3 regions of the Mesorhizobium sp. P2_E9 genome follow, and region 2 is predicted to be linked to each of the others. Evidence: riboswitches for the same ligand, from Rfam matches in the RefSeq annotation. Region 2 holds a riboswitch; each other region holds the start of a gene.

The links. Region 2 has a riboswitch for cobalamin ahead of AC1D05_RS14390 (aromatic ring-hydroxylating oxygenase subunit alpha). Riboswitches for the same ligand answer to the same signal wherever they lie in the genome.
Region 1: another riboswitch for cobalamin. It lies ahead of bluB (5,6-dimethylbenzimidazole synthase); the one in region 2 lies ahead of AC1D05_RS14390 (aromatic ring-hydroxylating oxygenase subunit alpha).
Region 3: another riboswitch for cobalamin. It lies ahead of AC1D05_RS06845 (CbtB domain-containing protein); the one in region 2 lies ahead of AC1D05_RS14390 (aromatic ring-hydroxylating oxygenase subunit alpha).

The regions. Positions count from the first base shown of each region.
Region 1 is NZ_JBFUET010000031.1:26,091-35,548, reverse strand. Features, by position in the region: gene AC1D05_RS34645 (hypothetical protein) at 1-43, opposite strand, end outside; gene dxs (1-deoxy-D-xylulose-5-phosphate synthase) at 192-2,105, opposite strand; gene AC1D05_RS34635 (pirin family protein) at 2,290-3,210, opposite strand; gene AC1D05_RS34630 (DUF2277 domain-containing protein) at 3,251-3,517, opposite strand; gene AC1D05_RS34625 (exodeoxyribonuclease VII small subunit) at 3,630-3,881, opposite strand; gene AC1D05_RS34620 (histone deacetylase family protein) at 3,885-4,811, opposite strand; cobalamin riboswitch at 4,932-5,111, shown strand; partial or broken gene bluB (5,6-dimethylbenzimidazole synthase) at 5,160-5,798, shown strand; gene AC1D05_RS34610 (hypothetical protein) at 5,894-6,877, opposite strand; gene AC1D05_RS34605 (TetR/AcrR family transcriptional regulator) at 6,984-7,583, opposite strand; gene AC1D05_RS34600 (MFS transporter) at 7,703-8,926, shown strand; gene ribB (3,4-dihydroxy-2-butanone-4-phosphate synthase) at 8,984-9,458, opposite strand, start outside.
Region 2 is NZ_JBFUET010000007.1:185,650-195,107, forward strand. Features, by position in the region: gene AC1D05_RS14370 (carbohydrate ABC transporter permease) at 1-897, shown strand, start outside; gene bglA (beta-galactosidase BglA) at 902-2,566, shown strand; gene AC1D05_RS14380 (ABC transporter ATP-binding protein) at 2,597-3,709, shown strand; gene AC1D05_RS14385 (DUF680 domain-containing protein) at 3,785-4,024, opposite strand; cobalamin riboswitch at 4,391-4,593, shown strand; gene AC1D05_RS14390 (aromatic ring-hydroxylating oxygenase subunit alpha) at 4,810-6,057, shown strand; gene AC1D05_RS14395 (FAD-binding oxidoreductase) at 6,135-7,235, shown strand; gene AC1D05_RS14400 (sugar ABC transporter ATP-binding protein) at 7,760-9,238, shown strand; gene AC1D05_RS14405 (ABC transporter permease) at 9,267-9,458, shown strand, end outside.
Region 3 is NZ_JBFUET010000003.1:166,197-175,654, reverse strand. Features, by position in the region: gene mgtE (magnesium transporter) at 288-1,685, shown strand; gene AC1D05_RS06870 (MerR family transcriptional regulator) at 1,838-2,224, shown strand; gene AC1D05_RS06865 (methyltransferase family protein) at 2,232-2,708, opposite strand; gene AC1D05_RS06860 (heparan-alpha-glucosaminide N-acetyltransferase) at 2,705-3,703, opposite strand; gene AC1D05_RS06855 (MFS transporter) at 3,929-5,128, shown strand; gene AC1D05_RS06850 (aromatic ring-hydroxylating oxygenase subunit alpha) at 5,132-6,301, opposite strand; cobalamin riboswitch at 6,448-6,645, shown strand; gene AC1D05_RS06845 (CbtB domain-containing protein) at 6,679-6,858, shown strand; gene AC1D05_RS06840 (CbtA family protein) at 6,874-7,683, shown strand; gene cobU (bifunctional adenosylcobinamide kinase/adenosylcobinamide-phosphate guanylyltransferase) at 7,676-8,191, shown strand; gene cobO (cob(I)yrinic acid a,c-diamide adenosyltransferase) at 8,193-8,807, shown strand; gene cbiB (adenosylcobinamide-phosphate synthase CbiB) at 8,804-9,458, opposite strand, start outside.

The DNA.
Region 1 (9,458 bases), on a different contig from region 2:
CGATGGTGGCTGAAAGCGCCACGCCACACAGAAGCGTTCTCATTGTATTGTCTCCCTGCCTGATCACCATCTAGCAGGGCGCCGTTGAAAAAACGGCCAAGAGACACGGTAAGCAAAGCGCCAAACGGCAGCGTAAACAATGCGTTAAGAAATCAAGCCGGCAAACTGATTCAAGCGCTTGAGATTTTGAGTCACGCGCGTTGAGCGCGGGCCGTATGACCGAGCGCCGTGAAAACGGTGCGCACGATGCCGGCGGCGTCGAGGCCGGCATCGGCGTACATCTTTTCCGGCTTGGCGTGGTCGGCGAACACATCGGGCAGCACCAGCGGGCGCACCTTCAGGCCGCTTTCCAGCAGTCCTTCATGGGCAAGGAACTGCAGCACGTGGCTGGCGAAGCCGCCGATGGCGCCCTCCTCCACCGTCACCAGAACCTCGTGCGAGCGGGCCAGCCGCCGGATCAGATCTTCGTCGAGCGGCTTAGCGAAGCGGGCATCGGCAACTGTGGTGGAAAGCCCGGCCGCGCCGAGTTCTTCAGCAGCGATCAGGCAATCCTGCAGCCGCGTGCCGAAGGACAATAGCGCCACCTTGCTACCTTCCCTGACGATGCGGCCCTTGCCGATTTCAAGGACCGAACCGCGCTCCGGCATGTCGACGCCGACGCCGTTGCCGCGGGGATAGCGGAAGGCGATCGGGCCGTCATCATAGCTTGCCGCGGTGCGCACCATGTGGCGCAGTTCCGCCTCATCGGCCGCAGCCATCACGACAAAGCCCGGCAGGCTCGCCAGGAAGGTGGTGTCGAAGGCGCCGCAATGGGTAGCGCCATCGGCGCCGACGAAGCCGGCACGGTCGATCGGGAAACGCACCGGCAGTTTCTGGATCGCGACGTCGTGGACGACCTGGTCGTAGGCGCGCTGCAGGAAGGTCGAATAGATCGCCGCGAACGGCTTGTAGCCTTCGGTCGCGAGACCGGCGGCGAAGGTCACAGCGTGCTGTTCGGCGATGCCGACATCGAAGGTCCTTGACGGGAACACTTCGCCAAACAGGTCGAGCCCCGTGCCGCTCGGCATGGCGGCGGTGACGGCGACGATGCGGTCGTCCTCGCGGGCCTCCTGGATCAGGCTTTCGGCGAACACCTTGGTGTAGGCCGGTGCGTTGGCCGGCGCCTTGGCCTGCGCCCCGGTGATGACGTCGAACTTGTTGACGCCGTGATATTTGTCGGCGGCTTCTTCCGCCGGCGCGTAGCCCTTGCCCTTCTGGGTGACGACATGGATCAGCACCGGGCCTTCGCCATTGTCGCGGACGTTTTTGAGCACCGGGATCAGATGTTCGAGATTGTGACCGTCGATCGGGCCGATGTGGTAGAAGCCGAGCTCCTCGAACAAGGTGCCGCCGGTGACATAGCCGCGTGCATGCTCGACCGCCCGTGTGATGGCGCGGTCGGCGCGCTTGCCGAGATAGGATGTCAGTTTCTTGCCGAAGTCGCGCAGGCCGGCATAGGCCTTGCCCGAGGCGAGACGCGCCAGATAGGCGCTCATGGCGCCGGTCGGTGGGGCGATCGACATATCGTTGTCGTTGAGGATGACGATGAGCCGGGCATCGAGCGCGCCGGCATTGTTCATCGCCTCATAGGCCATGCCCGCCGACATGGCGCCGTCACCGATGACGGCGATGACATTGTTGCGGCCACCCGCGAGATCGCGGGCGGCGGCCATGCCGAGGCCGGCCGATATCGATGTCGAGGAGTGCGCCGCGCCAAACGGATCATATTCGCTCTCGGTGCGGCGGGTGAAGCCGGACAGGCCGCCTTCCTGGCGCAGTGTGCGGATGCGGTCGCGGCGACCGGTGAGAATCTTGTGCGGATAGGCCTGATGGCCGACATCCCAGATCAGCCGGTCATCCGGCGTGTTGAAGACATAGTGCAGCGCCACCGTCAGTTCGACCACGCCGAGGCCGGCGCCAAGATGGCCGCCGGTGCGGGACACCGCATCGACCAGTTCAAGGCGCAGTTCGGACGCCAGTTGCGGCAATTCGTTCTCGTCAAGCGCGCGCAAATCCGCCGGAATGCGGACCTTGTCGAGAAGCGGCGTATGCGGCGTTGCGTTCACGGGTGCTCAGGCTTTCTGTTCAACGGCGGGATAGGCCGCCGGCCTGCGAAAGTAAATGCGTGCCAGTGACGCGGGCCCGCTGCCAAAAGCACAGCGCGTCGAAACAGCTTATGCCCGCGCTTTCAAGTCCTTGTTTTCGTGCCTATCGTGGTCCCGAAACCGGGCGCCTTTTGGGCGATATTCATTAGTTTTCCGGCAGCGGGATGAACTCTTCCTCATCTCCAGGAACGATATCGAAGCGGCCCGTCTTCCATTCCTGCTTGGCCTGTTCGATGCGTTCCTTCGACGAGGAAACGAAATTCCACCAGATGTAGCGCTGCGAGCCGAGCGAGGCACCGCCGAACAGCATGAAATGCGCGCCGGTATCCGACGATACGACGATCTCGTCACCGGGCCGGAACACCAGCAGCCGCTCCGCCGGGAAAACATCGCCCGAAATCGAGACCTCGCCTTCCAGCGTATAGATGGCGCGCTCTTCCGCATCGGCCGGGATTTTCACGCTGGCGCCCGGCGTCAACCTGAGATCAGCATAGAGCGTCTCGGTATCGGCCCGCACTGGCGAGCGCAGCCCCTGGAAGTCACCGATGACCACGCGACCGCGGACACCTTCGGCGTCGATCTCGGGCAGCCGCAAGGCAGCCGTGTTCTCGAACACCGGCGCGACCTCTTCCTTGCCATCAGGCAAGGCCAGCCATGTCTGCAGGCCGGAGATCGACATTGGCGCACCGCGCAGTTCCTCGGGCGTGCGCTCGGAGTGGACGATGCCGCGGCCGGCGGTCATCAAATTCACGTCGCCGGGCTGGATCACCATTTCCGTGCCCAGCGAATCGCGATGCCGGATCTTGCCGTCGAACAGATAGGTCACTGTCGACAGGCCGATATGCGGATGGGGACGGACATCGAGCGCCTGGCCGGCGCGCAGGATCGCCGGGCCCATGCGATCGAAAAAGATGAAAGGCCCGACCAGCCGCCTTTTGGCGGTCGGCAGAGCGCGACGGACCGGAAAACCACCAATGTCCTTGGCGTTTGGTATCACCATCAATTCGATCTGGTCGCTGGCAAAGGCGTCGCCGGCTTCAGGGTCTTTCCCTGGGAAGAAGCTCATGAACTCTCCTTGTCAGCGGCCAAGGGCCGCTTTGGCGGCATCAGGCAAAGCGGATGGCTGACTTTGCCCGTAGTTTCGCCGCCACCTCTTCACGATTGCGCGGATGCTGGTGGGTTTCGAGCGAATCGAGCAACTCGCGCGCTGATGCCGCAATGGCTTCGACGGCGTGGTCGAACGCGTGCTGGTTCTGCTTCGACGGCCGTGTCGTTCCGCTCAGCTTGCGGACGAACTGAAGGGCTGCGTCGCGGACTTCGTCATTGGTTGCCGGCGGATCAAAATTGAACAGGGTCTTGATGTTTCTGCACATCGCTTCCGTATCTCCTCTCGTCCTGGAGCCGTTTCAATCGGGATGAGTTTAATCCCCAACCATGATCGTGTCCAAAAACCGGCGAGGCAAGACCGCCGTTCGCGACTGTGCATCAATCCGCGTCGAGCGGCTCCGTGCCAACCGGCTTGCCGTCGCGCGACAGCCTGATCTTCTCGACCTTGTCCTCAGCGGCCTTCAGCAGCCGGTCGCAATGCGCCTTCAGCGCCTCGCCGCGCTCATAGATCTTGATCGACTGGTCGAGCGGCACGTCGCCACGCTCCAGATCATCGACGATCTTCTCCAACGCGTCGAGTGCCTGCTCGAAGCTCATCGCCTTGACGTCTTCATTGGTCTCAGCAGCCATTATTCATCCTTTCATCAGTCGCCCGACATGGGCGGCGACCGAAAATGCCAATCCTTGCAGATCGTAGCCGCCCTCAAGCAGGCTGACGAGCCGGTTGCCGCTGTGGCGGGCCGCGCGCTGCATCAGCTGGCCGGTCGCCCAGTCGAAATCGTCTTCGGTCAGATTGATCTCGGCCAGCGGGTCGCGGTGGTGTGCGTCGAAGCCCGCCGAAATGATGATCAGATCGGGCGCGAAATTGTCGAGCGCCGGCAGGACGCGCGACAGGAAGGCATCGCGAAACACCTCGCTGCCGGTCTGCGGCGCCAAAGGCGCGTTGACGATGTTGCCGGCGCCGGTCTCGCTCGTCGCGCCGGTGCCGGGATAGAGCGGCATCTGGTGCGTCGAGCAATAGAGCACCGACGGATCGTCCCAGAAAATATCCTGCGTGCCGTTGCCATGGTGCACGTCCCAGTCGACGACCGCGACACGCTCGACGCCATGCTTCTTCTGCGCATAGCGCGCCGCGATCGCCGCCGTGTTGAAGAAGCAGAAGCCCATCGCCGTCGTTTTTTCGGCATGGTGACCAGGCGGCCTCGCGGCGACGAAGACATTGTCGGCGCGGCCTGAAAAAACATCATCGACAGCAGCGTTGGCGGCACCGATGGCGGTGATCACCGCCTGCCAGCTCTTCGGGCTGGCGGTGGTGTCGGCATCGACGCGGGCAAGGCCCTCTTCGGGAATGGCGGCGCGGATGCGCGCGACGAAATCGGCGGGATGCGCGTAGAGGATGGTGGCCTCGTCGCCCTCCGGCGCCTTGACGCGATCAAGCGCGGCAAAGGCTTCGTCGTCGAGGACGCGCTCGATGGCGCGCAAGCGGTCCGGCCGTTCGGGGTGACCGGGCGGTGTGATGTGCTCAAGAAAGATCGGGTGGGTGTAGAGACGGGTTGTCATGCTCCCTATCTAGTGCCCCGGCGCCGCGATGGCCATGCATTGCGGCTCGATCGCTGGGGAAAATCACGCCTGCGTCCATCGGCGTCGCTGCGGGGATTGGCGCCGCAGGCGCTTCGGCGTAAGGTCCCGCCACTGCCTGGTGCCCGCCGCAAGCGGGAGAATCGGGAACACGGTTGAACTCCGTGGCGTGCCCAACGCTGTGAGGGGGACCGCGCCGGTAAATGCCACTGTCGATGACGGGAAGGCACCGGACGCGGGTTGATCCCGAGCCAGAAGACCGGCCTGGCAGGCATCGTCATCCGCATGGTCAGGCGGAGGACATGGACTGCGATCGCAAGGGGACAAGCGATGCCGGATTCTATGAACGACGGATTTGACCAGATAGCGCGCGACGCGGTCTACCGCGCCATGTTCACGCGGCGCGACGTGCGCAGCCATTTCCTCCCCACGGCACTCGATGATGAGGTGCTGGCGCGGCTGCTGCTTGCCGCCCATCACGCGCCGTCTGTCGGTTTCATGCAGCCGTGGAATTTCATTGTCATCCGCGATGCCGCGCGACGGGCGGAGGTGCGCGACCTGTTCCTGGCCGCGCGAGAACAGGAACTGCCTGAAATCGAAGAAGACAAACAGGCGCTCTACCGCAAGCTCAAACTGGAAGGCATCTGCGAAAGCGCGCTCAACATCTGCATCACCTGCGACCGCCAACGTTCGCAGGGGTCGCCATTGGGACGCTGGCACAATCCGGAGATGGATCTCTACAGCACGGTCTGCGCGGTGCAGAATTTCTGGCTGGCGGCGCGCGCCGAAGGCGTCGGCGTTGGTTGGGTCAGCATCATCGAGCCGCAAGCGCTGAAGAGCCTGTTGGCCATTCCCGAGCACGTGACACCGATCGCCTATCTCTGCGTCGGCCGTGTCTCGGAATTCGCGCCGAAACCGGACCTTGAAACGCATGGCTGGGGCCGACGGCTGCCGCTGCCCGAATTGATCACGAGCGAAACTTTTTGCGGGCAAGGCGAGGCGCGGCTCAAGTCAGCCGTGGCGGACCTCAACATCGCTGTTATCGCGCCCGCGCATCCCGCCGATCAGCGTGTCGCGCCTGCAGTACCCCAGCGCGACCCGCCAAAGGAGGCCAGCGCCTTGTCCTTCAACTCCCTGAACTTCGACGACGCTTCGGCCAGCCGGGCATCCCAGGCCGGATCGGGCACCTGGCCGGCGATGGTCTTGAAATAGACCTGCATCAGGCAAGCGATGGCGAATGGCTCGATGAAGGCCGCCTTGAAGGCCCAGGCGAAGACGATGGCGAGCACGAAGGCCCAGCCGGCGAGCTGCCCTGGCATCATGAACAAAATGGCGGCGGCCGGGGCCAGCATCAGCAGGAAGATGACGAAAGACACGCCCCACATGATGACCGCCAGCCAGACGGCGTTCTTGACCATGGTCTTGCCGTTCTGGGCGTAGAGCACGACGCCTTGTCGGGCCGTCTCGAAGGGCGAGGACGAATTGATGCGGATGTTGTAGCCGAGGATGATCTCGTCGACATAGGTCAGCGACAGGCGGATCACCGTGTTGATGAAGGAGACCAGGCCGCTCAGGCCCGGGATCGGCAGGAAAGCGGCGATGCCGCCGAGCAGGCCGGTGATGGCGCGGATGGCGCCCTTGACCAGCTGGTCGACGACGAAAAGGATATTGGCCTCGGCAAAACGCTCTGTGACGACCTGCTTTGCATAGGCGATCTGGTTCTGGCCATCGGGAACATCCCGGCCATCGATCAGATGGACCATGACGGCGATATGGCCAGCCTTGACGACGTAGAGGATGTATTCGCGGATCCAATAGACGGCGATCGAAACGATGCCGAAACCGACCACGCCACCCCACAGGGCGAAGGACATTGGCCCGTCGGGATCGGTGGAGATATGGCCGACGCCATAACCGACGGAGGCGCCCGTGCCGGTCGCCACGATGTAGGCCAGAGTGATGCCGAAATAGACGATCATGCGAAAGACAATGAAGGGCCAGGTCCTGATCATGATGGACACCGACCGGCCGATCTCGAAATCCCACATGGCTCCGAATCTCCCCTCAGAGATGGCTGCGAAGGATGCGCTCACCCCATAGATTGGTCAATCGGGGGCGGTGGTCAGCGAGGCGCCCAACGGGGATTTGGGTCTGTTATGAACCTGGTTTTCTGAGGAGGCCTTCAAGCAGCTGCTTGAAGGCCGCCACCACCATCTTCGATGTCGCTTCGGGATCGTTCGAATTGGCGATCCGCTGCGCCGCCTGGCTGCTGGCGCCATTGATCAGCCGTGCGGCGGTCTCGGGGTCGACGCTCGGGACGACCACCCCTTCCCCCTGCAGCGCGGTCAGATGATCGGTCATTGAACCGACGCAGGCATTGGCATTGGACCATTGCGCCGGATCGCCCAGCACGGCTGGACCATCGCGGAACATGATGCGCTGGATTTCCGGCTCCAGCGCCATCTCGATATAGGTCGTGCATTCGTCGACGAAGTGTTGCCAGCGAGTCGGCGCTTTCGAGGCGACCTCATTCACCCGAGCCGCCATCTCGCCGTCGATTTCGGCGATAACCGCCTCCAGCAGTCCCTTCTTGTCGCCGAAGTGATGATAGAGCGCGCCGCGCGTCAGTCCGGCCGAGGCAGTGAAATCATCCATCGACGCTTCGGCATAGCCTGTCGTGCCGAAGGCCTGGCGCGCCGCGGCGATCAGCTTGGCGCGCGTCTCGGCAATCATCTCCTTGCGGGGTCTGTGCATTCTGCCTGGCCTTATCCACATACGTTCCGTATGCCAATTGACATACGTCGCGTATGGTCTATCTAATCCTCATACGCTCCGTATGTAATTGTCAGATCGCCTTTTGTCGAGGAACCGCCATGCAAAACCCCTATGCTGAAATCTTTCGTGCTCCGGGAGCCAAGGGCTTTGCGGCCGCCGGCTTCATCGCGCGCCTGCCGATCGCCATGGCGCCGATCGGCATCGTCGCCATGCTGTCGCAGACGCGCGGCGAATACTGGTTGGCGGGTGCGGTCTCGGCGACATTCGCTCTCGGCAACGCATTCGTCTCGCCGCAAACGTCGAGGCTGGTGGACCGACTTGGCCAGACGCGGGTTGCGGTCCCCACCACCCTCATCACATTTATCGCCTTTGCGGTGCTGATTGTTGCGGCCAATCAGGACTGGCCGGTATGGACGCTGTTCGTGTCGGCACTGGCGGCCGCCGCCATGCCCAGCATGCCGGCAATGGTTCGCGCGCGCTGGACCGAGCTTTTTCGCGGACGTCCGCAAATGAACACTGCATTCGCGTTCGAGTCGGTCGCGGACGAGCTGGTCTATATTGTCGGCGCATCGCTTTCGGTGGGACTTAGCGCTGCGCTGTTTCCGGAAGCCGGCGTTCTCGCAAGCACGCTGTTTCTTGCCATTGGCTGGGCCGCGTTCATCCTGCAGCGTTCAACCGAACCACAAGTGCGGCCGGTTGGTGATGGCTCCGCCGGCTCGGCAATACGTCTGCGGCCCGTGCAGATCATCACCTTCGCCATAATTTTCGTTGGCGCGACCTTCGCGACGACGGAGGTCAGCACGATAGCGCTCACCAAGGAGCTCGGCCAGCCCAGTGCCGCCAGCCTCGTCATCGGCGTCTATGCAGTGGGATCGTTCGCGCTCGGCATTGTGGTCGGCGCGCTCAACCTGAAAGCGCCGCTACAGCGGCAACTCGCCATTGCAGTCGCCACCCTGGCGCTCAGCACATTGCTGCCGCTCACGGCTGGCTCAGTGCCGCTGCTGGCCCTGACCGTGTTCCTGAGCGGCGTGGCGATCTCGCCGACCTTCATCACCGCTTTCGGCCTGATCGAGCGGCATGTGCCGGAAGCAATGCTGACCGAGGGCATCACCTGGGTGACGACAGGGATCGGCATCGGCATGGCGCTGGGCGCGTTCGTCGCCGGCGCGGTGGTGGATGCGTTCGGCGCCCAGAGCGGGTTCTGGGTTTCAGTGGCGGCAGGCACCATCGCGCTGATCACCGTGCTGCTTGGCCAGCGCAGCCTTGCCACCCATAAATGCGAGCTGGAGGGATGCGACGCCGCCGCTGTTCCGGCCGAGTGACCGCCAGGATATGTCGAGATTCAGGTCAGGCCGACCTCACCTGAATATCAACATGGCCTAGATAATCTCGGTCTTGGCGATGTGGATGCCAAAGCCTTCGAGGCCGACATAATGGCGCTCGCGCGAGGCGATCAGGTTGATCGAGGAAATGCCGAGATCCTTCAGGATCTGCGCGCCGAGGCCGATCTCGCGCCATTCGTTCTCGCGACGGCGGGCCTCTTCATGATCCTCGCGGTCGCCGCTTAGCGGACGCTTCCGCTCCTGGTGGGCGACGCCGACCGAACCCTCTCTGAGATAGACGATGACGCCGCGCTTGCGCTCGCCCATCGCTTTCATGATGGCGTCCAGCCGGTGGCTGGTGCCGAAGACGTCGGTCACCACATCCTCGGAATGCAGGCGCACCGGCACGTCCTCGCCGTCGCGGATATCGCCGAAGACGATAGCGACGTGATGCATCGTGTCCCAGGGAAGCGTGTAGGTGAAGACCTGCGCCTTGCCGCCAAGCGTGTCGATATCGGAGCAGGCGACGCGC
Region 2 (9,458 bases):
GGCGCCAAGCGCAGCATCAGCGCCTTCGGCGTCAAGTCGGCGGCACCGACGCAATATCCCGCCGGCACGACAGCCGATCTCGGCGACGGCGTCACCTTGCTGCTCAATGCCGACGGCAGCTTCGTCATGGCCTCGCCCAAGGCGTTCGAAGGCGATCGCGGCCAGCGCGTCTACTATGCCTCGTCGGCACCGCCGAAATTCACCACCGACAACTACAAGACCGTGCTGTTTTCCGAAGGCATCGGCCGCTCGTTCATGAACTCGCTGACCGTCACCATTCCGGCGACCGTCATTCCGATCCTGATCGCTGCCTTTGCCGCCTACGCACTGGCCTGGATGCGTTTTCCCGGTCGTGCGCTGCTGATCGCGGTCATCATCGGCCTCCTGGTGGTGCCGCTGCAGATGTCGCTGATCCCGCTGTTGAAGCTCTACAACGGCGTCGGCACTTTCTTCGGCGTACCATCGAAAACCTATCTCGGCATCTGGCTGGCGCATACCGGCTTCGGTCTGCCCTTCGCCATCTACCTGCTCAGGAGCTACATCGCCGGCCTGCCACGCGAGATCATGGAATCGGCGCGCATCGACGGCGCCAGCGATTTCGAGATCTTCGTCAAGATCGTGCTGCCGCTGTCATTCCCGGTGCTGGCGTCGTTTGCCATCTTCCAATTCCTGTGGGTATGGAACGATCTCTTGGTGGCGATGGTTTTCCTTGGTACGGAAGCAGACCAGATCGTGCTGACGGCCAAGCTGAACGCGTTGCTTGGCTCACGCGGCGGCGATTGGGAGATTCTGACGACATCGGCCTTCGTGACCATCATCGTGCCGCTGATCGTGTTCTTCTCGCTGCAGCGCTATTTCGTCCGCGGACTGCTTGCCGGTTCGGTGAAAGGAGGCTGAGACAATGCAATCCGCTTTGAAAGCCAGTTCGAACCCTGACCTCGCCGTCGACCGCGACTGGTGGCGAGGCGCTGTCATCTACCAGATCTATCCGCGCAGCTATCAGGATTCGAATGGCGACGGTATCGGCGACCTCAAGGGCATCATCGGGCGGCTGCCCTACATCGCCTCGCTTGGCGCAGATGCCATCTGGATCTCGCCCTTCTTCAAGTCGCCAATGAAGGATTTCGGTTACGACGTCTCGGACTATTGCGACGTCGACCCGATGTTCGGCACGCTGGCCGATTTCGATGCGCTGACGGCGGAGGCGCACCGGCTGGGTCTCAAGGTGATGATCGACGAAGTGCTGTCGCACACGGCAGACAGCCATCCATGGTTCAAGGAAAGCCGGTCGAGCCGCACCAATCCCAAGGCGGACTGGTATGTGTGGGCGGACGCCAGGCCCGACGGCACGCCGCCCAACAACTGGCTGTCGATCTTCGGCGGGTCGGCCTGGCAGTGGGACACCAGCCGGCAGCAATATTACCTGCACAATTTCCTGGCCGAGCAACCGGACCTCAACTTCCACAACCGTGAAGTCCAGGACGCGCTGCTCGACGTCACCCGCTTCTGGCTGGAACGCGGCGTTGACGGCTTCCGCCTCGACACGATCAATTTCTACTTCCACAGCCAGGGCCTGGAGAACAATCCGCCGCTGCCGCCGGAAGAGCGCAACGACCAGACCGCGCCGGCGGTCAATCCCTACAATTATCAGGACCATATCTACGACAAGAGCCGGCCGGAAAACCTCGGTTTCCTCGAACGCTTCCGCGCCCTGCTCGACGACTATCCGGCGACCGCCGCTGTCGGCGAGGTCGGCGATTCGCAGCGCGGGCTGGAGGTCGTGGCCGCCTATACCGCCGGCGGCAAGCGCGTGCACATGTGCTATTCCTTCGACTTCCTGGCGCCGGAAAAGATCAGCGCGGACAAGGTCCGCTCGGTGCTGGAAGCCTTCGGCAAGGTCGCCAGCGACGGCTGGTCGTGCTGGGCCTTTTCCAACCATGACGTGATGCGCCCGGCCTCGCGCTGGGCCGCCAGCGAAGCCGACCCGATCGCCTATCTCAAGGTCATCTCGGCATTGCTGATGTCGCTGCGCGGCTCGGTCTGCCTCTACCAGGGCGAAGAACTCGGGCTTGGCGAGGCGGATCTGCGCTTCGAGGACTTGCAGGATCCGTATGGCATCCGCTTCTGGCCGGAATTCAAGGGCCGCGACGGCTGCCGCACGCCCATGGTGTGGGATGGCAGCGCCAAGAATGGCGGCTTCTCCCAGGCAAAGCCCTGGCTGCCGGTGCCGGCCAAGCATCTGGCGCAAGCGGTCAATGTCCAGCAGGGCGACCCGGCTTCGCTGCTCGAGCACTATCGGCGCTTCCTCACCTTCCGCCGCGCCCATCCGGCACTGGCCAAGGGCGATATCACCTTCATCGAAAGCGAGGGCGACACCGTTGCCTTCACGCGCCGGGCGGGCAACGAGCAGATCGTCTGCGTCTTCAACCTCGGCGCCAAGCCGGCCAAGGTTGACCTTGGCAACCGATCACTGCAACCTTTGCCGGGACACGGGTTTTCCGGGCAAGCGAGCCCCGGTTCGATCGAGCTTGGCGGCTACGGCGCCTGGTTCGGGCGCATCGACTGAAATCTTTGAGGAAATCACTGGAGGAAACCAATGGCCGATGTCAATCTGAGACAAGTGAAGAAGTCCTACGGCAATCTCAACATTCTCCATGGCATCGACCTCGATATCAAATCGGGCGAGTTCATCGTCTTCGTCGGTCCGTCGGGCTGCGGCAAGTCGACCTTGCTGCGCTCCATCGCCGGGCTCGAGGAAATCACGTCGGGCGAGTTGAAGATCGACGGCGAAGTGGTCAATGACGTGCCGCCGTCCAAGCGCGGCATCGCCATGGTGTTCCAGTCCTACGCGCTCTATCCGCACATGACCGTCTACGACAACATGGCGTTCTCGATGAAGATCGGCAAAGAGAACAAGGCCGAGATCGACCGCCGCGTGAAGCAGGCCGCCGAAATCCTGCAGCTGACCAAATATCTCGACCGGCTGCCCAAGGCGATGTCGGGCGGGCAGCGCCAGCGCGTCGCCATCGGCCGCGCCATCGTGCGCAATCCGAAAGTGTTCCTGTTCGACGAGCCGCTGTCGAACCTTGATGCCGCGCTGCGCGTCGCCACGCGTATCGAGATCGCCAAGCTCAAGGAATCGATGCCCAACACGACCATGATCTACGTCACCCACGACCAGGTCGAGGCGATGACGCTCGCCGACCGCATCGTGGTGTTGAAGGACGGCCATATCGAGCAGGTCGGCACGCCGATGGATCTCTATAAGAAGCCGGGCAATCTGTTCGTCGCCCAGTTCATCGGCTCGCCAGCCATGAACATCCTGCCGGCGACGATCGACAAGACCGGCAACCCGACCGTCGTCAGCCATGTCAGCGGGCGCAAGGCTACGGTGCCGATTGCGACGCCTGCCTCGGCGAAGGGTGCGGCCGTAAGCTTCGGCGTGCGGCCGGAGGACCTGATCGTCGCCACCGGCGCGGATTATCTGTTCGAGGGAACGGTCGATTATGTCGAGCAGCTCGGCGAGGTCCAGCTGGTCTATGTCGACATTGGCCGCGCCGACCTGCCGCTGGTGACCAAGTTGCCGGGAAATGTCGAGGTCAAGCGCGGCTCGACGCTGCGGCTGAGTGCCAATGCCGAGGACCTGCATATCTTCGATGCGGACGGACATTCCTTCGCACTCCAGAAGCCGGAAGCAAAAGCGGCTTAAGACAGAACCCGTCTCGACGGCATAAAAAAGCGGCGGGCATGGCCCGCCGCTCTTTTTTGGAATTGGTTTCGGCTGTTAGTGGTTGCCGAAGTGGTCCCGGTCGCTGCTCTGAGGGATCGACTTCTGCACGTCGCCCGATGAATTGAGCAGCTTGTAGACTGGCCAGCCGCTTTCACGGATCGAAGCCGTGCGCGAATTGTCAACCGAAGTCGCGGCAGGCTGGTTGGCGCCATTGGAGCCGTAATTGTCGCTGCCTGCGAAGGCGCTGCCGGAGATGGCCAGAAGGGCGGCGGCAGTGAGAACAATCTTGTTCATTTTGGGTACTCCAGTATTTTTTCCGTCCGTCTAGCGGCGTGTCTTGGGATTAAAATCGCGTCGTTCGGACAGCCCCGATGTGGGAAAGCCAGCTGGCCGTTTCCAATCACGAAGTTTGTTCCGTGTGGACCAAGTATCCACCACTTGAAATTGTACCAAGGCCTTCTACGTCGGACATTTTTCTTTTTGATATCAAAATATTAGCTAAAGCCAACGCTGCGATCACCAACTGTCCGGAGGCTCAGCGTTCAGCCGTCACCGCGACGATTTTCGTGACCGCGGTTCTTGACCCGGGCGTTGTGCATGCGTGTCGCGCCACATGGATGCGATGTCGCTTTCATGCCGATGTCGCAAGCGCTGTCGTGATTAGATCATGCCATCTCAGGTGCCGCTTCGTGACGATGGAGTGGAGAATTGGGAAGCCGGTCAGAATCCGGCGCTGCCCCCGCAACGGTGGTGGAGTTCAAGTCGCAACGGGAGACCACTGGGCGAAAAGCCTGGGAAGGTGTCGCGATGGTCCGCAAGGACAACTCCAGAGCCCGGAAACCAGCCCGAGATTTCTAGACTCGACTGATCGCGGTGGGCGGTCAAGAGGCGGATGATGCTTGCGCGGTTTTCACCGGCTTGCGTCCGATCCTTCCTCAATCACCACCATAGTCAGTCATTGGAGCGACGTGCGTCCACTTGGACGCACAAAGTACGCTCCAAGGCTTTGAATTTGCGCACCGTGCTGTCCGAAATCGATTTCGATTTCGGGCCGATGCGGCGAACGAAGAGGACAGGACATGGATACGCGCAACGACATGCTGAGGCTCTTGAACGGCCGCAGGGACGGATTCTCGCTCGAGCAGCCCTTCTACACGGATCCCGATTTCTTCAAGCTGGACATGGAGCTGATCTGGTATCGCGACTGGCTGTTCATCGGCCATGATTGCGAACTGCCCAAGCCCGGCAGCTTCATCACCGTACAGATCGGCGACTATCCGGTCGTGCTGGTGCGCGATCAGCAGGGCAAGATCAATGCCTTCCACAATTCCTGCCGCCATCGCGGCAGCCGCGTCTGCAACACCGACAAGGGCACGGCCGCAAAGCTGGTCTGTCCCTATCACCAGTGGACCTACGAGCTGGACGGAAGGCTGCTGTTCGCACGCCAGATGGCCGACGGCTTCGACAAGAGCCAGTTCGGCCTGAAGCCGGTCGCCTGCGAAAGCGTGGCCGGCTACATCTTCATCTGCCTGGCCAAGGAGCCCGCCGACTTCGCGCCGATGCGAGCGATGATCGAACCGTACCTCAAGCCGCACCGCCTGAGCGAAGCAAAGATCGCCTTCGAGAGCACGATCGTCGAGAAGGGCAACTGGAAGCTGGTCTGGGAAAACAACCGCGAGTGCTATCACTGCGCCGGCAATCACCCGGAACTGTGCAAGACCTTCCCGGAAGCCCCGACAGTGACCGGCGTGCAAGGCGCCGACAGCGATCCGGAGATGCTGGCGCATTGGGCCAAGTGCGAAGCAGCCGGCCTGCCGAGCAAGTTCCGCATCGACCCGGCCGGGCAATACCGCGCCACCCGCGCGCCGCTGCTGCGCGATGCTGTCAGCTACACGATGACCGGCAAGCGGGCGGTGAAGAAGAACCTCTCCGACAGCGTCTCGGCCGACCGTATCGGCACCTTGATGCACTATCACTATCCGACGACCTGGAACCATATCCTGATCGACCATGCCGTCACCTTCCGCGTGCTGCCGATCAGCGCCACGGAAACGGCGGTGACGACCAAATGGCTGGTCCACAAGGATGCGGTCGAGGGCGTCGATTACGATCTTGCCGAGCTCACCCATGTCTGGACCGAGACCAATGACCAGGACCGCCGCATCGTCGAGGAAAACGCCTTCGGCATCCTGTCGCCAGCCTATGAACCCGGCCCCTATTCGGAGCTGCATGAGGGCGGCGTGATCCAGTTCGTCGACTGGTACGCCCGCTTCATTGGCCCGCGCCTTGTCGGAGATGGCCGGCCGGCGCTGCGTAGTGTCGCTTAGCGCATGGCGTCCAAAAGTGTTCCGCGGTTTTGGGATTACGCCATGCGCGAAAATGAAGGATCAGAGGGATGAACGCGATGACTGATCTTGGGCTCTATCGCCATCTCGACCAGATGGCGCCCTGGAACGACAGGCTGCAGGTGCTGGAAGTGATCGGCGTCAGCGACGAAGCGCCTGACGTCAAGACCTTCACCTTTCGCTCCGACAACCAGACCTGGTTCCGGTACAAGCCAGGTCAATTCGTGACGCTGGAGCTGCCGACGTCAGACGGGCCGCTGATGCGCACCTATACGCTGTCGTCGTCGCCATCGCGGCCATTCTCGATCGCAGTGACGGTGAAGGCGCAGGCCGGCAGCATCGGCACGCGCTGGATGTTCGATCACCTGAAGCCCGGCTCGCACGTCAAGGCCTACGGGCCAGCGGGCGACTTTTCGCTGCACAGCCACCCGGCGGCCAAATATCTGTTCATTTCGGCCGGTTCGGGCGTGACGCCGATGATGTCGATGCTGCGTTGGCTGAATGACTGCGCGCCATGGACCGATGTCGGCTTCGTCAACTGCGCGCGGCGAGCCGAAGAGATCATCTTCCGCAAGGAGCTCGAACTGCTCGGCGGCCATATGCCGGGCCTGTCGCTCGGCTTCATGATAGAGGAGCGGTCGAGCCGCGAGGGCTGGTACGGCCATATGGGCCGCATCGACGCCATCCGGCTGCCGCTGCTGGCGCCCGATTTCCGTGAACGTGAGATCTTCTGCTGCGGTCCGGACCCTTTCATGCGCGCCGTGCGCGGCATGCTGGATGCCGCCGGCTTCGACATGACGAAATACCACCAGGAGAGCTTTGCCGCGCCCGCGGTGGAGGAAATCCCGGCACCGTTCGCATTGCCGGCTGATGACGATGCTGCCGTTCCGGTCGAAGCCAAAACACCGATCCGCTTCGCGCTTTCGGATGTCGACGCAGAGTGCGTCGCCGGCCAGACCGTGCTGCAGACCGCGCGCTCTTCGGGAGTGAGGATCCCGGCCGCCTGCGAGTTCGGCCTGTGCGGGACCTGTAAGGTGAAGAAAGTCTCGGGCGCCGTCGAGATGAGCCACAATGGCGGCATCCTCGATCACGAGATCGACGACGGCTTCATCCTCGCCTGTTGCTCGAAGCCGTTGTCGGCTCTCGAAATCGAGGCGTAGACAATATCGGGGCGGATTAGCGCGGCATGGTCCCCAGCCGCTCCGACGACGGACGCCACACCTCGTGGCAAGGCGGCACCAGATGAGACGACGAGGCAGGCGCCTACGCTGAAGGCGTGGCCTTCGTGCCGGTCCTGGACATGGGACGGCGTCATCGTGGCGCCCTGCCCTTCAACCTGTTTCGGCAGAGTCTTCTCCGTTAAACCGACCATCCCGCACGAACCACAAACGTGGCTTGCGGCTCGGTGCTTTTGGCCCTTCCCCCGTGAATCATCGGCGGAACAATTCCGTGAACGCCATCACTTGTCGGGCAGGCCACGAATTGGGACGGCCGCGATAATCATTTGTTTTTTCACGGTTTTCTGAAATCCAGCGCATCGCCTCCGGTCGCCAAATTTTAAAGTTTGCGCGCAGCTTGACATTTGTCGATTGCAACTTGACTATTGTCAGTATTGGCATTTGGGCGGGAGATCATGTGCCGATCGGCGTCCGACAGGGATAGCCGAAGTCATGGGAGGACGATGGTGGAGCTGTTGCTCGAAGTGGAAGGGCTGAAGAAGTCCTTTGGTGGCGTCGCCGCCTTGCGCGACGGCCGCTTTCAGCTTCGTGCCGGCACGGTTCACGCGCTCTGCGGCGGCAATGGCGCCGGCAAATCGACATTTCTGAAGATTCTGATGGGCATCCAAAAACGCGATGCCGGCTCAATCCGCCGTCGCGGCAAGGACGTGGAATTTACCAGCCCCGCCGACGCGCTGGCCTCGGGCATCGCCATCATAGAGCAGGAACTGAGCCCGGTTCCCCACATGACGGTCGCCGAGAACATCTATCTCGGCCGTGAGCCCAAGGCGCGGTTCGGCGGCATCGATTTCCGCGCCATGAACCGTGCCGCGCAGAAGCTTCTGGACGATCTCGAATTCGACATTCGAGCCACCCAATACATGATGAACCTCTCGGTCGCGCAGATGCAGCTGGTCGAGATCGCCAAGGCGCTCAGCCACGACGCCGAGGTCATCTTCATGGACGAGCCGACGTCGGCGATCGGCGAGCGGGAGGCACAGCACCTGTTTGCCGCGATCGGCCGCCTGCAAAGACAGGGCCGCGGCATCGTCTACGTGTCGCACCGCCTGTCGGAAATATTCCAGGTCGCCGATTCCTACACGGTCTTCCGGGACGGTTCCTATGTCGGCAGCGGGGAACTTGCCGAGATCGACCGGCCCGGCCTGATCCGCATGATCGTCGGCCGTGAACTGTCCGAGGAATACGTCAAGACCAACACGCCGACCGAGGAAACCGGACTCGAAATTGCCGGGCTGAACTGCCCGAACAAGATCGAGGACATCTCCTTTTCAGCGCGCAAGGGCGAGATCTTCGGCATTTACGGACTGATGGGGGCCGGACGGACGGAAATCTTCAATTGCCTGTTCGGGCTCGACAGGCCTTCGGCCGGAACCATTGCCATCGACGGAAAACCGGTCGCCATCTCGAAGCCGGCGGATGCGATGGCGCATGGCCTGGCGCTGGTCACCGAGGATCGCAAGCTGACCGGCCTCAATCTTTCCGATTCCGTGCGCGCCAACATCTGCATGGCCAGCCTGCCCGAGATGAGCCCGGCCTTTGCCATGGACGGGGCACGCGAGGCGGAAGCAAGCCGCCGGATGCGGGAGCGATTTCAGATCAAGGCGGCGCGCGACACCATGCCGGTCTCCGGCCTGTCGGGCGGCAACCAGCAGAAGGTGGTGCTCGGCAAGTGGTTCCTGCGCAACCCGAAGGTGCTGCTGCTGGACGAGCCCACCCGTGGCGTCGATGTCGGCGCCAAGCGTGAAATCTACCGGATCATCTGCGACTTCGCCGCCGCCGGCGGCACGGTGGTGATGATCTCTTCCGAGATCGATGAAGTTCTCGGGATTTCGGACCGGATCATGGTGATGCGGGCCGGCAGAAGCGCCGGAATCTTCAGGCGGGAGGAAACGGATGCGCAATCACTCGTCCACCTATCGACCTGAACAGGGTTCGGCGGCAAAGGAGCCAGGAATGTCGGTTGGCGACAAGAAGACGATGCAAGGCTGGCTCGGTTCCGAGCAGCGCCGGCTGCTGATCCAGGAGTACGGCATCTTCCTTGCCTTCCTGATCCTGGTGGCGGTGCTCTCGGTCTCCAACGAGTTCTTCCTGACGGCCGGCAACATCTCCAACGTGCTGCTGCAGACATCTATCAACGGTGTGCTG
Region 3 (9,458 bases), on a different contig from region 2:
GCCGGAGCGCATCGTGTTTTGATGAAATCGGCCGGGTTCGTGCCCGCATGACGACGCCGCACTGACGGAAACCGACGGCGGTCGGCAAGCGTGCATTTTGCCGGAAATTCCAATGGCTTAGGGCGGCTGATTGCGAAGTCGAATCGCCTCTCCACCCTATCCCTCTTTTGTTTTGCGCCTCGGACCCAAAACCGGTTTCCACTTTGCAGAGTCATGGTCTAGACCTGACAGGCACCTTTTCGGGATTCTGACGGCGGGAGGCGCTGGTGCAGGGCCAGGACAAGCAGATGACCTCCGCCAGAGCGGCTGACGACGCCCATGCCGACATCTATGGCGAGGACGGCGCCGTCCTTTCGTCCTTCCTTGCCCAGATCGGGGCCGCGATCGCCGACCGCGATACGGCGACGCTGAAGCATGAAGTCGACCATCTGCACCAGTCGGAACTCGGCGACCTGATCGAGGCGCTGCATCCTGAGCAGCGGCGGACCCTGGTCGAGCTGCTGGGCGCCGATTTCGACTTTTCCGCGCTGACCGAGGTCGACGAGGCGATCCGCATGGAGATCGTCGATCATATGCCCAATGCGCAGATCGCGCAGGCGGTGCAGGCGCTCGATTCCGACGATGCGGTCTACATTCTCGAGGACCTTGAAAAGGAAGACCAGGACGAGATCCTGTCGCAGCTGCCGTTCACCGAGCGAATCAGGCTGCGCCGCTCGCTCGACTATCCCGAAGAGACCGCCGGGCGGCGCATGCAGACGGAGTTCGTCGCGGTGCCGCCGTTCTGGACCATCGGCCAGACCATCGACTATATGCGCGAGGACAAGAATTTGCCTGAGCGCTTCAGCCAGATCTTCGTCATCGACCCGACCTTCAAGCTGCTCGGCGCCATCGACCTCGACCAGATCCTGCGCACCAAGCGCACGGTCAAGGTCGGGGAGATCATGCACGAGACGCGGCACGCCATTCCGGCGACGATGGACCAGGAAGAGGCCGCGCGGGAGTTTGAGCAGTACGATCTGCTTTCGGCCGCCGTCGTCGATGAGAACGAGCGGCTGGTCGGCGTGCTGACCATCGACGATGTCGTCGACGTCATCCAGCAGGAGGCGGAGGAGGATCTGCTGCGTATGGGCGGCGTTGGCGACGAAGAGCTTTCCGACAGCATTTTTTCGACCTCGCGCTCGCGCGTTCCCTGGCTGCTGATCAACCTCTTGACGGCCTTCCTGGCGGCGTCGGTGATCAGCCTATTCGACCGCACGATCGAACACATCGTGGCATTGGCCGTGCTGATGCCGATCGTCGCCGGCATGGGCGGCAATGCCGGCTCGCAGACCATGACCGTCACCGTGCGGGCGCTGGCGACCAGGGATCTCGACATCTACAATGCCGGCCGCATCATCCGCCGCGAAATGGGCGTCGGCTTCATCAACGGCATCATCTTCGCCATCCTGATCGGCATCGTCGCAGCGGCCTGGTTCCGCGATCCCAATCTCGGCGGCATCATCGCGGCGGCGATGATCATCAACATGTTCGTCGCCGCCTTGGCCGGCATCCTGATCCCGCTGCTGCTCGACCGGTTCAAGATCGATCCGGCGGTCGCTTCGGCGGTATTCGTCACCACCGTCACCGATGTCGTCGGCTTTTTCGCCTTCCTCGGTCTCGCCACATGGTGGTTCGGCGTCGCGTGAAGGCACAAGTGACCCTCAATTGACTTTTACGTAAATGCCGTGCGAGGCTCGCGCGGGGTGCTGCATCGATTCCGGCGTGGCAAGGGTTTGGTTCGGGACAGGAGGCGACGCCGCATGGCGATCGCCAGGGATTCCGGGGTGCGGGAGTGACAATGCGGGAATATTATTCGATCACTGAGCTGACCCGCGAATTCGACGTGTCGACGCGGACGCTGCGTTTCTATGAGGACGAGGGGCTGGTGCAACCGGTGCGGCGCGGCCGCACACGGCTGTTTCGCCCGTCCGACCGCCATCTCATCCGGCAGATCATGCGCGGCAAAAGGCTCGGCTTCTCGATCAACGAGATCCGCGAAATCATCCAGATGTACAAGGAACCGCCGGGCGAGGTCGGTCAACTCAAGCTGATGATCAAGCGCATCGAGGAAAAGCGTGAGGATTTGAGGCAAAAGCGCCGCGACCTCGAGGAGACACTCGCCGAACTCGACCAGGCCGAGGAATCCTGCGTCGAGCGGCTCGTGGAGCTCGGCGTCAACACCTGAGTGCTGCTCAAATCCAGCGCCGAACCCTTTTGGCGTAGTCGCGGTATTTCTTGCCGAATTTCGCCGCCAGGATCTTTTCCTCGCCCTCGATCGCGGCCTTTTGCGTGGCGAAGGCCGCGATGAACGCCAGCGGCAGGAACCAGACGATCCCCGAGACTAAGGCGACGCCGATCAACAGCAGCGTGTTGGCCAGATACATCGGGTTGCGGGTGATGCCGAAGGGGCCTGTGGTGACGAGGTGGTCGGGTACCGCGTTGGGGTTGAGCGTTGTCTTGGCCCGGATCATGGTGCGGATGGCGGTGAACCAGAGTGCCGCGACGCCGAACAGCGCCACCCAGCCGGCGGCGAACAGGATGTCGCCCAGAAGGTCGCCGATCCAGGGCAGGGGAAAGAAAAGACCGAGGGCAATGCTGATGGCGATTGCCGCGGTGTAGATCACCGGCGGCCATGGGATCACCCCGGGTTTCGGCTGGGTTTCGGTCATTGCGTTCCTCCCTCGTCCATCTTGTCTTCGGTCTGGGCCGTGCAACTGGCGGCCAGATCGCCCAGATGCGCCCGGAATTCCGCACTCTGGTCGTTGTTCTCGAGCCGATCAAGCGTGGCCTCGCCCTCGATCGTCGTCAGCATGCAACCGCAATAGCTGGTGCAGAAGGTTGCGTTGCGCATCTGCTCGCATGAGCGCTGGCAGGTTTTCAGGAAATTGACCTGCGGGGTTTCGACCTGGGCCGGCATGATTTGCGAAAACAGCCAGACGCAGCCGATCAGCAGTGGCTGGTGGATCAGGTAGAAAGCGAGGCTGTGGCGGCCGATGAAGAGCAGCGGATTGGCCCAGCGGCCGGGCGCCAGGCTTGCCAGCCGCGCCCGCAGGCCGGACGCCGAAGCGAGTTTCGCCACCCCGATGCCGATCAGCACGGCGCCGAACCATGGAAACAGCGGCACATAGTCGTTGGAGCGCGGATTGATCGCCGACAGGCCGATCCACCACAGCCAGGGGTGATCCAGCGCCTCGAAGCGCAGATAGACGGGCGCCGCGATGACGAGCGCGGCAACGACAAGCGTCAGCAAGGCCGGCAGCCGCAGGAAGGCGAGGCCGAGCAGGCTGGCGAGCGCGATCTCGTGCAAGATGCCGAAGAAAATGAATCCATCCGGCGTGGCGATGCGGGTGACCACCGAAATGGCGATCGCCGCACCGGCGACCATGGCGAAACGCTTCCAAAAACCGTTCCAGCGGATTTGCGGGTCGTGGGCGAGGTAGAGGCTGACGCCGACCAGGAACAGGAAGGTCGAGGCGATGCAGCGTGCGTAGATCTTCCACCAGCCGAAGGCGGTGAGGCCGGGGTCGGTGTAGCCGAAGAATTCCAGGTCCCAGGTGAAATGGTAGCTCGCCATCGCCAGCAGCGCGATGCCGCGCACGATGTCGATGGCGACGATGCGCTTGGATGGCTCCGGAACGGGTGCGGTCGGCGTGTCGATGGTCATGGTCTCGCGATCTGATTCAGGCCCGCCTGAGGACTACCACGGTTGGACGGGACAGAAGAAGGCCGGGAGCACGGCGATGCAGGCGCCTGGGTCGAGCGACGCTTTAGGCCAGCATAGGAAAGCCTTTGACCGGTTTCGCTTTTTGCCGGTTATGCGTCGGTTTCCTCTTAATCGCCCGGGACTGAGCGCGGCAGATTTGAGCGGTGATTCTGCTTTGGGGAAGCAATGTCCACCCATGTGCGCCACCCGATCTGGCTCCCGGCCCTCAAGGCCGCGGATGCGCGCACCTTCGCCTCGCTCTATGCGGTCGAATCCTTCGCCCGCGCCACAGTGTCGAGCGTCATCCCGATCCAGGCCTACGAAATCCTGCACAATGAGCAGATCGTCTCGATCCTCTACACCATCGTGGCGCTGCTCGGCCTGTCGGTGACGTTGTTCATGCCGATGCTGATCCGCCGCTTTGCCCGGCGCTGGGTCTACACCGCAGGCGCCTGCCTGCTCGCCATCGGCTCGCTGTTCTTCGTCACGCACACGCTGGCCGGGCAGTTGGCGGGCATGCTGTGCCGCGTCATGGGCGCCAGCGCGCTGTCGATCACGCTCAACCTCTACATCATGGACCACATCCGCAAGACCGACTTCATGCAGGCCGAATCGCTGCGCATGGCATGGTCGATGTTCGCCTGGACCGGCGGGCCGACGCTTGGCATCTTCCTCTACACGCGCTTCGGCATCTATGCCGCGCATGGCGCGGTGGCAGTGTTCGCGCTGGCCCTGCTGGCCCTGTTCTGGGCCTATCGGCTGGGCGACAACCAGTCGATCCGGCCCGGCAAGACCCGGCCGGCCAATCCGCTCGCCAATATCGGCCGTTTCGTCGCGCAGCCGAGGTTGAGGCTGGCCTGGCTGATCGCCTTCGGCCGCTCCTGTTTCTGGACGACTTTCTTCGTCTATGGGCCGCTGTTCATGGTGATCACCGGCGAGGGGAAGCTGGCCGGCGGCCTGCTGGTCTCGGCCGGCAATGCGCTGCTGTTCATGGCGATCTTCTGGGGCAAGGCGGGCAAGCGCTTTGGCGGCCGCAAGACCATGACCTTTGCCTATTTCGCCATGTCGGCGATGCTGCTGGCGGCGGGCACGGTGGGAGCGAGTGCGCCGCTGCTGACCGGCGCTTTCCTGCTTGGTGGCGCGTTCTTCACCATCGCGCTCGACGCGCTGGGTTCGACCGCCTTCATGCGCTCGGTGCGCTCCTATGAGCGGGCGCAGATGGCGGCGGTCTATCGCACCTATCTCGATTTTTCCGAGCTGACGCCGCCCTTGGTCTATTCGGTGGTTCTGGCCTTCTTCGGACTGGGCTCGGTGTTCATCACGCTCAGCCTGCTGGCCGCCGTATGCGGCTTCGTGACCTGGCGTTACCTGCCGAAATCGCTGTGAGGATCACGGCAAAAGCGCTGCGTGCCGCTCGCGCACCCAGTTGTGGAAGCGGTGCAGGTCGTACTCCTCTGGCATCAGCACGCCGGCTTCGTGGCGCATCGAGCGCAGGCCCCTCTGGTTGACCTCGCAGATCGCCGCATCCTCTTCCAGCACCTGTGTGCAGAAAGCGACGATGTTGTCGATGTCGGTCGTGGCCAGCGCCTCGGGCGCGAACAGCCATTCGGCGACAAGTTCGGTCTGCTCCGGGCCGAGCGGCACCAGGCGCACGGTCCTGACATAGTCGACATGACCGACGATGAACATCGAGGGCAGGCTGGTGGCATAGGTCTGGCCGGCGGCATGTTCGGCTGGCGTCAACCCCGAGAAGACCGGCCCATGCGTCTGGCCATCGCGTGACCAGGTTTCGGCGCCGGCGCGCAGGCCGCCGGAAAACTCCGGCGCGTCATTGTCGGCGTGGCGCGTCCATTCGGGATCGTCATGCCGGCTCATCAGGCCGCGGCCATAGATCGGCACCAGCCGCGACAGATCCTTATGGACGCCCGGACAATGCAGGCACTCGTTGAAGTTTTCCCAAAAAATCTTCCAGTTGCAGTTCATCACCTTGCGCAGCACATGGCCTGAGACCAGCGTTTCCAACGGCCAGTTGCCGAGATTGCCGGAGGCGGGATCAAAGGATGCGTGTGCCGAGCCGGCTGCGTCCTCCTGCAAATTGATGAAGACGAAGCCGCGCCACACCGACAGCGCGACGCGATAGAGCGGGTGGTGGGCCTTGTCGAAGCCGTCAGGCAGCGATTTCGACGGCACGCGCACGAGATCGCCGCGCAGCGAATAGGACCAGGCGTGATAGGGGCATGTGATCAGCCGCGCCTTCAGCCTGCCTTCGCTTTCCTGGCAAAGCTGCGAGCCGCGATGCCGGCAGGTGTTGTGGAAGGCGCGCAACTCGCCGGTGTCGTCGCGCAGCACGATGATGTCCTGCGTGCCGATGCGGAATCGGCGGAAGGCGAGCGGCTGGGCCAGATCGGCCTCGCGACAGACGAGCAGCCAGTTTTTATACCAGATAGCATCAAGGTCGCGTTGATAGGCTGCCGCATCCCAATAGGCCGACGAGGGTAGCGTCGGCTCGGCCCGGGTCAGGCCGTTATAGGGATCGCGCTCGCTGGCAATGGGCTGCATGGCTGGCTTCCTGTGAGGGCGCCAGCCGACACCCGGCCAGTGCAATTGTCAATTGTTGTGCCGAGAACCATGCGGGTGTTGCCGGCATGGCGCAATCGCGCTGTTTGCCGGCGGAATTTGGTTTGCCGCGTGTCGTGATTTTCCCTATAGTCGCGCAAGTCGTCGGTTCCGTTTTGGAGCCAAGAGGGAATGCGGTTCGGGCTCGTTTGTTGCCCAATGCCGTGGCTGCCCCCGCAACTGTGTGCGGTAGTCCTCTCCATATGCCACTGAAGATTCGTCTTCGGGAAGGTGGAGAAGGGCGCTGATCCGCGAGCCAGGAGACCTGCCGACGACGGCAAAACTGACAGGCCCTCGGGTGGAGGGTGAAAGGACAAGATATGACTACCGCTTCCGTCTCCCTCGGCGCCTCCGTCTCCTCGCAGTCGCGCTTCATGCAGCTGGCGCTCGCCGCGCTGCTCGGCACCTTCATCATCGGCTTTGTCGGCTTCTCGCATATCGATGCGGTCCACAATGCCGGTCATGACAACCGGCATTCGATGGCGTTTCCCTGCCACTGACGAGGATCTGACATCATGAATCTGTTTCGCAACGTCGTGTTCATCGCGGCGATCGCAGGGCTCGTGGCCGGCGTCGTCCTCGCCTGCATGCAGGCCTATGCCACGGTGCCGCTGATCCTCAAGGCGGAAGTCTACGAACAGGCCGAAGGCGGCCACAAGCATGAGCACGCCGCGGCGCCGACTGATACCGCCAGTGGCAACGCAATGAGCTCCGCCGCACCGGCGGCATCAAATACCATGAGCGCCGCGACCCCGGCACCGGCTGAGGCTGCTGCTCCGGCCGAAGACGAGGGCTGGGCGCCGGCCGATGGCTTCGAGCGCTTTGCCTTCAACATCGTCTCCAACGTCGTCACCGGCATTGGCTTCGCGCTGATCCTGGTCGCGGTTTCGGAATTCGCCGGCGGCATCGGCAATTGGCGCCAGGGCGTGTTCTGGGGGCTGGCCGGCTTTGCCGTGTTCACCCTGGCGCCGGGCCTCGGCCTGCCGCCGGAACTGCCGGCCATGCCGGCAGCCGACCTCACGCAGCGCCAGATCTGGTGGGTGGCAACCGTGGTCGCGACCGCCATCGGGCTCGGCCTGATCGCGTTCCGCAAGTCGCTGCCGCTGGCCATCCTTGGCGTGGCGCTGATCGTTGCCCCGCACATTGTCGGCGCGCCACAGCCCGACAGCTTCGAGACACCGATCCCGGAAGGCCTGCACCACCAGTTCGTGGTGGCGGTGACGGTGACCAATCTGGTGTTCTGGCTGGTGCTTGGCGCTGTCGTCGGCGTGGTGCGCGGACGCTTCACCGGCACCGCGACCAGCCTGCGCGACAGCTTTGCCTGATCGAAGCTCGCTGACCTTCATCATCGGCGGCGCGCGCTCCGGCAAGAGCGCGCACGCCGAAACCCTGGCGACGGCGTTGCCGTCACCATGGACCTATATCGCCACGGCTGAAGCCTATGACGACGAGATGCGTGAACGCATCGCGCTGCATCGCTCGCGGCGCGGCGAGGGCTGGATAACCGTCGACGCACCGCTCGATCTTGCCGGGGCGCTCGAGGCGTTGCCCGACAATCAGCCGGTGCTTGTCGACTGCCTGACGCTGTGGCTGACCAATCACATGCTGGCCGATCACGCTCTCGAGCTGGAATGCCGGCGGCTGGCGGATGTGCTGTCGCGGCCGCGCGGGCCGTGGTTCGTGGTCTCCAATGAAGTCGGCCAAGGCATCGTGCCGGACAATGCCCTGGCGCGCCGTTTTCGTGATGACGCCGGACGGCTCAACCAGCAGGTCGCGGCGATTGCCGACACGGTGCTGCTGATGGTGGCGGGGTTGCCGCTCAAGGTGAAATGAGATGACCGACATCGACGACAAGGATGAAGAGCGCCATCGCGCCAAGATGGCCAAGCGCAAGGCGGTGCAGGATGCGGAGGTGGCGAGCAAGACGGTTGAGAAGGGGCTGCTGATCGTCAACACCGGCCCGGGCAAGGGCAAGACGACGGCCGCCTTCGGCCTGGCGCTCAGAATGCTCGGCTACGGCAAGCGCGTCGGTGTTGTCCAGTTCATCAAGGGCAAGTGGCACACGGGCGAGAAGGATGCTTTCGCCGCCTTCGGCGACCGCGTCGTCTGGCACGCGATGGGCGAGGGCTTCACCTGGGAAACGCAGGATCTGAAGCGCGATATCGCGGCGGCGGAAGCTGCCTGGGCCAAGGCGCTGGAGTTGATCGCAGATCCCTCGATCAGCCTTGTCGTGCTCGACGAACTCAACATCGCGCTGCGTTATGACTATCTCGACCTCGACAAGGTGGTTGCAGCGCTGAAGGCCCGTCGAGAAGGCCTGCATGTTGTCGTTACCGGCCGCAACGCCAAGCCGGCATTGGTGGAGGCCGCTGACCTTGTCACCGAAATGGGCGTGACCAAACACCATTTTTCGGCAGGCGTGAAAGCGCAGCAGGGGATCGAGTTCTAGAACACCAGAACCGTGATCGCCGAGACCAGCCCGAACAACCCGATCAGCAGATAATCGGCGACGCGATAAAGTTTCAGCGCCCGCCTGATGTCGCCGCTGTCGACATCACGGCGGCCGCCTTCGCCCATGAAGACGTCGTCGACCACGATGCCGCCATAGCTGCGCGGCCCAGCCAGCGCCAGACCAAGCGCGCCGGCCATGGCGGCTTCCGGCCAGCCAGCATTGGGCGAGCGGTGCCTTCTTGCATCGCGCCCCACCGCTTGCCAGGCACTGCGGGGGTCGGCATCCTTGACCAGGAAAGCCGCCAGCACGATCAGCAGTGCGGTCAGCCGCGACGCCGGCAGGTTGATCCAGTCGTCGAAGCGCGCGGCGGCCCAGCCGAAAGCCTCGTGGCGCGGGGTGCGGTGGCCGATCATCGAATCGGCGGTGTTGGCGGCCTTGTAGGCGGCACCACCGGCCAATCCGCCGACACCGGTCCAGAAGGCGGGGGCGACGATGCCGTCGGAAAAATTCTCGGCCAGGCTTTCGATCGCCGCGCGGCAGACGGCGGCGCGGTCGAGCGCTTCGGGATCGCGGCCGACGATGCGCGAGACGGCGACGCGGCCCATGGCGAGGCCGCCGCTGTCGAGCGCGTCAGCGACGGCCTCGACA